2 regions of the Pleomorphochaeta sp. DL1XJH-081 genome follow, and region 2 is predicted to be linked to the other one. Evidence: riboswitches for the same ligand, from Rfam matches in the RefSeq annotation. Region 2 holds a riboswitch; the other holds the start of a gene.
What was found. A riboswitch is a leader RNA that binds a small molecule or an ion and turns the genes downstream of it on or off. The one in region 2 is predicted to bind FMN.

Region 1 (3,408 bases), on a different contig from region 2:
ACCATGATAGCCAACGAAATACAAGGAGACAGTGTATGATTCTGACGATAGATGTAGGCAACACCCAATTGTTGGGAGGCCTTTTCAAAGATGACAATCTTATCCTTCAATTCAGGAGGATAACGAGTCTGGGAACCAGCTCCGACGAGCTTGGGATATTCCTAAGAAGCGCCATTAGGGAAAATGGATACGACCCCTTTGAGGTCAGCGAGATTGTTTGCTGCAGTGTGGTTCCTTCCCTGAACCATTCCCTGGGGAGCGCGTGTTTGAAATATTTTAAGAAAGAGGCCTTCTTTGTGCAGACTGGGATAAAAACCGGGCTAAAGATTCGTTACAACAACCCTAAGGATGTGGGTGCTGACAGGATAGCCAATGCTATCGGTGGTATTTCGTTGTACCCCAATAGAGACCTCATCATAATCGACTTGGGAACCGCCACCACATTCGATGCCATCACATTCGATAGGAATTATCTGGGAGGGGCTATCGCTCCTGGACTCAAGATGTCTATGCTCGCACTTGAAACCGGGACTGCAAAACTTCCTTCCGTTGAAATCATATGCCCTGAAAAATCCTGTGGTAGTTCAACAATCGAAGCGATTCAGTCAGGTCTATTCAATGGTCATATTGGATTGATCAAGGAGTTTATCCAGCGGTTTGAAAGTGAATGTTTCAATGGGCGAAAACCTGTTGTTCTAGGAACAGGGGGCTTTTCCCGACTCTTTGAATCGACAGGGCTTTTTACAGAGATTCAACCCAATCTGGTTTTGCTTGGCTTAAAGAAAGCACTAGAACTCAATACATAAGGCTGCCAAGATGGCAAGCGTATCTCATAGGAGTACTTGTATGATAATTGAAGTCCTAAAATCCAAACTACATCAGGCGACGGTGACCGGAGCGAATATCAATTATGAAGGATCAATTTCCATAGATCCCTTTCTCTACAAAAAGGCTGGTATGTTTTTACACGAAAAGGTGGATATCCTCAATATGAACAACGGGGCCCGCTTTTCCACCTACATCATCAATGGTAAGGAGAGTGAGATCTGTCTAAATGGCGCCGCGGCCCGGTTGGTGGTGGCAGGCGATAAAGTGATCATCGTTGCGTACACGCATATAGAAAGCAAGGATGCAGAATCGTGGCAACCCAAGATTGTTATCCTTGGAGAGAGCAACAGCATCAAGGAAAATATTCCAAAAGCATGACAGGGAATACTTGTCCAAATAGTTCTTGCCCAATATACACCTGCTCGTTATGGCAGCTCAGAAAATCTTTTGCTGGCTGGTTTCCCAAAAGGACCGTACCCCTTCAAATATATCTTACTGCCAGCAGTATAGGTAGATCACTTATCAGCTTTAGGGAGAATCAAATCGATGCTCTCATGAGCGGTTTCATTTGTTTTCTCCTTCTCCAGTAGACCGCTTTGCCCTGGGAATTCTTCTTCGCACCCCAACTGCAGTTCTCATCGGGCGCGTTGTCCGGAAGGGGATTGCCTATTGACATGATTTTACTGAAGTGATTAACTATTATAGAATCAATCGTCAGTATAGATGATTGATTGAAACAAAGTTCTTCAGGGTCAGGTGTAATTCCTTACCGGCGGTAGGCAGCCATGCTGCAAGCCCGCGAACCCGTTTGGGTTGATTCGGTCAAACTCCGAAGCCGACAGTCAAAGTCTGGATGGAAGAAGAATTGAAATTTCTCCGATACAGGATTACTCCTGTGTTCGGTTATTTTTCTTTTAATCCATGCAATGTATTACCCTTGAAAGAATTGTTTCAAGGGGTTTTTTTATGAGCAATGAAGAACAATTTATGAGTAGGGCACTCGAGCTTGCAGAAATGGGAAGGGGATATACAAGTCCCAATCCGTTGGTGGGTGCTGTACTTGTAAAAAATGGGAAAATTATTTCTGAAGGCTATCACCAACGTTACGGAGGGCCACATGCAGAGATTCATGCACTCCAAGCAGCAGGGAAGGAGGCTGAAGGGAGTACTCTCTATGTTACGCTGGAGCCTTGTTCTCATCATGGCAAGACCCCACCCTGTTGCGAGGCGATTGCTGCAGCTAAAGTGCAAAGGGTCGTATGTGCTCTTCCCGATCCAAACCCGTTGGTCAATGGGAATGGGTTTGCATATCTTGAAAGACAAGGGATTGAGGTATCTTGTGGCCTGCTCGCAGAACAAGCCCAAAAGCAGAATGAGGTATTTCTCCATTTCATAAGCACAAAGACTCCCTTCGTAATCATCAAGACTGCAATGAGTCTTGATGGCAAGATTGCCACAAAAACAGGCGAAAGCCGTTGGATCACTTCCAAGTACTCTAGAACCTATGTGCATCGGCTACGGAATACGATTTCCGCCATCATGGTGGGTGTTGGAACTGTTTTGAAGGATAATCCACTCCTTACCACCCGTACTGAGGATGGTCATCCCAGAAATCCTGTCAGGGTGGTGATGGATTCGACCGGGAAGACCCCCTTGGACGCCAAATTATTCCAGACAATCAATCAAGCCCCTCTAATCATAGTCGCTACGACAGCGATTTCATCTAAGAAGGTTGAGTCCTATCGTTCTGCAGGAGCGGAAGTAATTGTGATTGCTGCGTCCGATCGGTTGCAACAGATAAAACATACATTGGAGGCCTTGGCTGAAAGAGGAATAGACAGCCTGCTTGTTGAGGGAGGGGGAACTCTTGCGGAATCCTTCGTCCGTGCAAACGCCGTACAGAAAATGTTGGTATTCATCGCTCCTACCATCATTGGAGGCAAGGATGCGCGTACACCTGTAGAGGGGGAGGGCATCAGTAAACTGGCAGAATCTAGCAAGTTCGAGATTGCAAGTGTATCTACCATTGGTTGCGACATCATGATTGAAGCATATCCGAGAAGGAGGACCTCATGTTTACCGGGTTGATTGAAGAAGTCGGTTCTGTTAGGGGACTTCAAGGAAATATATTACATATTGGCTGTCGAATGATGCAGGACAGTCTGGCACTTGGTGACAGCATCGCTGTAAATGGGGTCTGCCTTACGATTGTAGGCTACGATTCACTGGAAATTGGTGCGGAGATCATGCCAGTAACCATGAGCACTACAAATTTGGGTTTCTTGAAACCAGGCATGCAGGTGAATCTCGAAAGGGCTGTCCGGATGGGGGACCGGTTGGGTGGCCATCTGGTATCTGGCCATGTTGACGCAACGGCTACCATAGTGAATTCCAGACAGGAACAGGACGCCAGATTGGTTACGGTCAAAATTCCCTTGCATCTTGAGCCTTACGTCATCGAAAAGGGCTCCATCGCCATCGATGGCATAAGCCTTACCGTTGCCCATCTCGATCATACCCAAGTAGCGATATCCCTTGTCGGACATACGAAAACCCATACTACGCTTGCCAGCAAGAAGG
Region 2 (3,408 bases):
ACAGGATTTTGTGGGTAGGCCTACTCCACTGTTATTCGCAGAACATGCTACACGTGAGCTCTCTGGACCTCCTATCTATATCAAGTTGGAAGGGTATGCCCATACCGGTGCTCATAAGATCAATAATGCTTTGGGACAAGTACTTCTGGCAAAGCGGATGGGTAAAAGAAGGATCATCGCAGAGACAGGGGCTGGACAACATGGTATTGCCACTGCCGCGGCTTGTGCCCGGTTGGGCATGGAATGTGTAGTGTACATGGGGGCTGTGGATGTCATGCGGCAGCAACCCAATGTAGCAGGAATGGAGTTGTATGGCGCGAAAGTCGTTCCGGTATATTCAGGGGCTCAAACCCTCAAGGATGCAATTAATGAAGCGATGCGTGATTGGGCTGCAAATTTTCAGGATACGCATTATCTGATTGGCTCGGCTTTGGGTCCGGCTCCCTTTCCCCATATCGTAAGGACGTTCCAATCGGTGATCGGAAGGGAATTGCGGGAACAACTCACCCGTAGATCCATTGAAGCTGGAACTCTGGTTGCGTGTGTGGGTGGAGGTTCAAATGCTATTGGTTTCTTTTCAAGTTTTCTTGATGATACATCAGTTCGATTGATCGGAGCTGAAGCAGGTGGTATGGGACCCTCCATTGGGCAACATGCTGTGAGAATGTCTTCAGAGGATGCTTCTGAAGGAATCATCCATGGATATAAGAGTAGGTTCTTGGTAGACTCCGATGGTCAGGTCTCTGCGACCCACTCAATCAGTGCAGGATTGGACTATCCCGGAATTGGGCCTCAACTCGCGGCGCTTGGAGTATCGGGAAGAATCGAATATACAAGCGCCTCCGATATCGAGGCGTTGGAGGCTGTCAGGTTCTTCGCTCGTAACGAGGGAGTTCTGTTTGCTTTGGAAAGTGCCCATGCTGGAGCTGTAGCAATGCGTTTGGCTCGAGAGTCTTCGCCTGACGAAAGACCCATAGTGATAAATATGTCGGGAAGAGGGGAGAAAGATCTCTTCATAACTTCTCCCTATTTCAGAAGAGAAGAGTGGGAACGGTTCCTCGCTTCCGAACTACATATGGTACAGAAAAGGGAGGAGTTCAAATGAATGTTCCTGTTCGTGTGATGGCCCACTTGATCGCTGGATATCCCGACGATCCATTGGCATTCGCAATTGCCGATTCACTAGTTGGAAGTGGAGTTTCCTACCTTGAGGTCCAAATACCTTTCAGTGATCCGAGTGCCGATGGGGTAGCGATCCAGAAGGCTTCGTCCGAAGTCCTCTCCCGAGGTTATACGATGAGTGACAATTTGCGATTTGTCGAAAAACTTGCTTCTTCCTTTCCGGACATACCTATTTTTGTAATGACCTATGCGAATTTGGCCTATCGACGAGGTGTCGATTCTTTTGTCACTACTATGGCTGGGGTAGGTGTAAAAGGTCTGATCATTCCCGATCTTCCATTCGACTATGACGAAGGTCTAAATGAAGCGTGTAAGAACCATGGTATGTATGCCGTTCCGGTGGCAGCGCCTTCCATGGATAGTGCTAGACGCGATAAACTTACAAGATTACAAAGGAAATTCGTATATGCTGCATTGAGAGCCGGCATTACTGGAAGTGAGACAGTCATAGATCCGTCCATGATCGAATTCTTGGATGATATTCGGGGAAATTCCCTGTTACTTGGAGGATTTGGTATACGAAGTGGTCAACAAAGTAAGTTGTTGGCACCCCATGTACATGCGGTGGTAGCGGGTTCTGTTTTTGTCAATATCATCGCACGATATGCCCCAGAGGGCGAAAAAGTATTGAAAACAATGATCAATGAGAAGGCAAGGGAGCTCACCGGTTTGGCTTGAACGGCCACTTTCCATGCTTCTTGACATTGTGGGTATGATGTGTTTAATTGATTGCGATACGTATAAGGTTCTTCAGGGTCAGGTGTAATTCCTTACCGGCGGTAGGCGACTAGTTCGTAAGCCCGCGAGCTCGTAAGAGCAGATTCGGTCAAAATCCGAAGCCGACAGTTAAAGTCTGGATGGAAGAAGAACGAGGTTATGACAATCATGGATACGACAGGATTTTCCTGTCGAGTATCATATTGTTGGCATATTCCTGATCAAACCCCTGAAGATACCTCTTTGGGGGTATTTTTTTGGAAAATCGAAAATTTATGCAAAGGGCATTGGACCTTGCACGATTGGGAATAGGGAGAACTCGTCCAAATCCATTGGTTGGTGCTGTCTTGGTAAAGGACAACAAAATCGTAGGCGAGGGGTATCATCGTCAATTCGGTGGACCGCATGCTGAGATCAATGCTTTGGACATGGCAAAAGATGCTGCGAAAGATAGCACACTCTATGTTACCTTGGAACCATGTAGCCACCATGGAAAGACTCCACCCTGTTGTGATGCGATCGTGGAATCTGGGGTAAAACGGGTTGTTTGCGCAATCCGAGATCCTAACCCATTGGTAGCAGGTAAAGGAATTGCGTACCTAAAATCCAAAGGTGTGGATGTTTCAGTTGGTATATTGGCTAATGAGGCATCTGAGCTGAATGAAATATTCCTACATTACATAAAAACCAAAAAACCTTTCGTTATCCTTAAGACTGCAATGAGTCTCGATGGCAAGATTGCCACGAGAACCGGTGAGAGCAGATGGATTTCATCACCACAATCTCGCCAACAGGTACATCAATTGCGCAATCAGGTAGCTGCTGTTGTCGTTGGAGTCAATACAGTCTTGAAAGACGATCCGGTTCTTACTACGAGGTTGGCCGAGGGCAAGGGAATCAATCCTCTTCGCATCGTATTGGATACCACAGGGCGGACTCCGCTTGATGCAAGATTGTTCAAGTCCATCGATGAGGCTCCCCTCCTGATTGTAAGCACAAACCGAATTTCTCCATCACGAGTCCAGGCATACGAACGGGCAGGAGCTGAAGTATGGATTATGGAAACCACTGGGCATACGGAAATGATCCATCGTTTTCTGACGGACCTTGGGGAACGGCAGGTCGACAGTCTGTTGGTCGAGGGAGGAGGAACTGTTGCCGAGTCTTTTGTGACAGCCAATGCAGTCGATAAATATATCGGTTACATCGCTCCTATGATTATTGGGGGAGAGCAAGCACCAACACCTGTGGAGGGTTCTGGCTTCTCCCGATTGTCGCAAGTCCTCAGGTTTTCGCATGTTGCCACCTCTGATTCCGGTGGTGATATCCGAATAGTTGCTTACCCGAATAGGGAAATAGGGGAGGCTTTGTGATGTTCACAGGATTGATAGAAGAGGTAGGGACGGTCCTTTCAGTTAAACGAAATTCGTTGGAGATCGCATGCAAAGAAATCCAAGATGATCTGAGTATAGGAGATAGTGTGGCGGTCAACGGTGTATGTCTGACGGT

Region 1: it holds a riboswitch for FMN, as region 2 does, so the genes downstream of both, ribD (bifunctional diaminohydroxyphosphoribosylaminopyrimidine deaminase/5-amino-6-(5-phosphoribosylamino)uracil reductase RibD) here and ribD (bifunctional diaminohydroxyphosphoribosylaminopyrimidine deaminase/5-amino-6-(5-phosphoribosylamino)uracil reductase RibD) in region 2, are expected to answer to the same signal.

Annotation. Positions count from the first base shown of each region.
Region 1 is NZ_JBMDYO010000010.1:18,077-21,484, reverse strand. Features, by position in the region: gene ACODJP_RS12500 (phosphopantothenoylcysteine decarboxylase) at 1-39, shown strand, start outside; gene ACODJP_RS12495 (type III pantothenate kinase) at 36-806, shown strand; gene panD (aspartate 1-decarboxylase) at 847-1,206, shown strand; FMN riboswitch at 1,567-1,697, shown strand; gene ribD (bifunctional diaminohydroxyphosphoribosylaminopyrimidine deaminase/5-amino-6-(5-phosphoribosylamino)uracil reductase RibD) at 1,795-2,916, shown strand; gene ACODJP_RS12480 (riboflavin synthase) at 2,901-3,408, shown strand, end outside.
Region 2 is NZ_JBMDYO010000001.1:618,240-621,647, reverse strand. Features, by position in the region: gene trpB (tryptophan synthase subunit beta) at 1-1,105, shown strand, start outside; gene trpA (tryptophan synthase subunit alpha) at 1,102-1,860, shown strand; FMN riboswitch at 1,925-2,055, shown strand; gene ribD (bifunctional diaminohydroxyphosphoribosylaminopyrimidine deaminase/5-amino-6-(5-phosphoribosylamino)uracil reductase RibD) at 2,157-3,272, shown strand; gene ACODJP_RS02860 (riboflavin synthase) at 3,272-3,408, shown strand, end outside.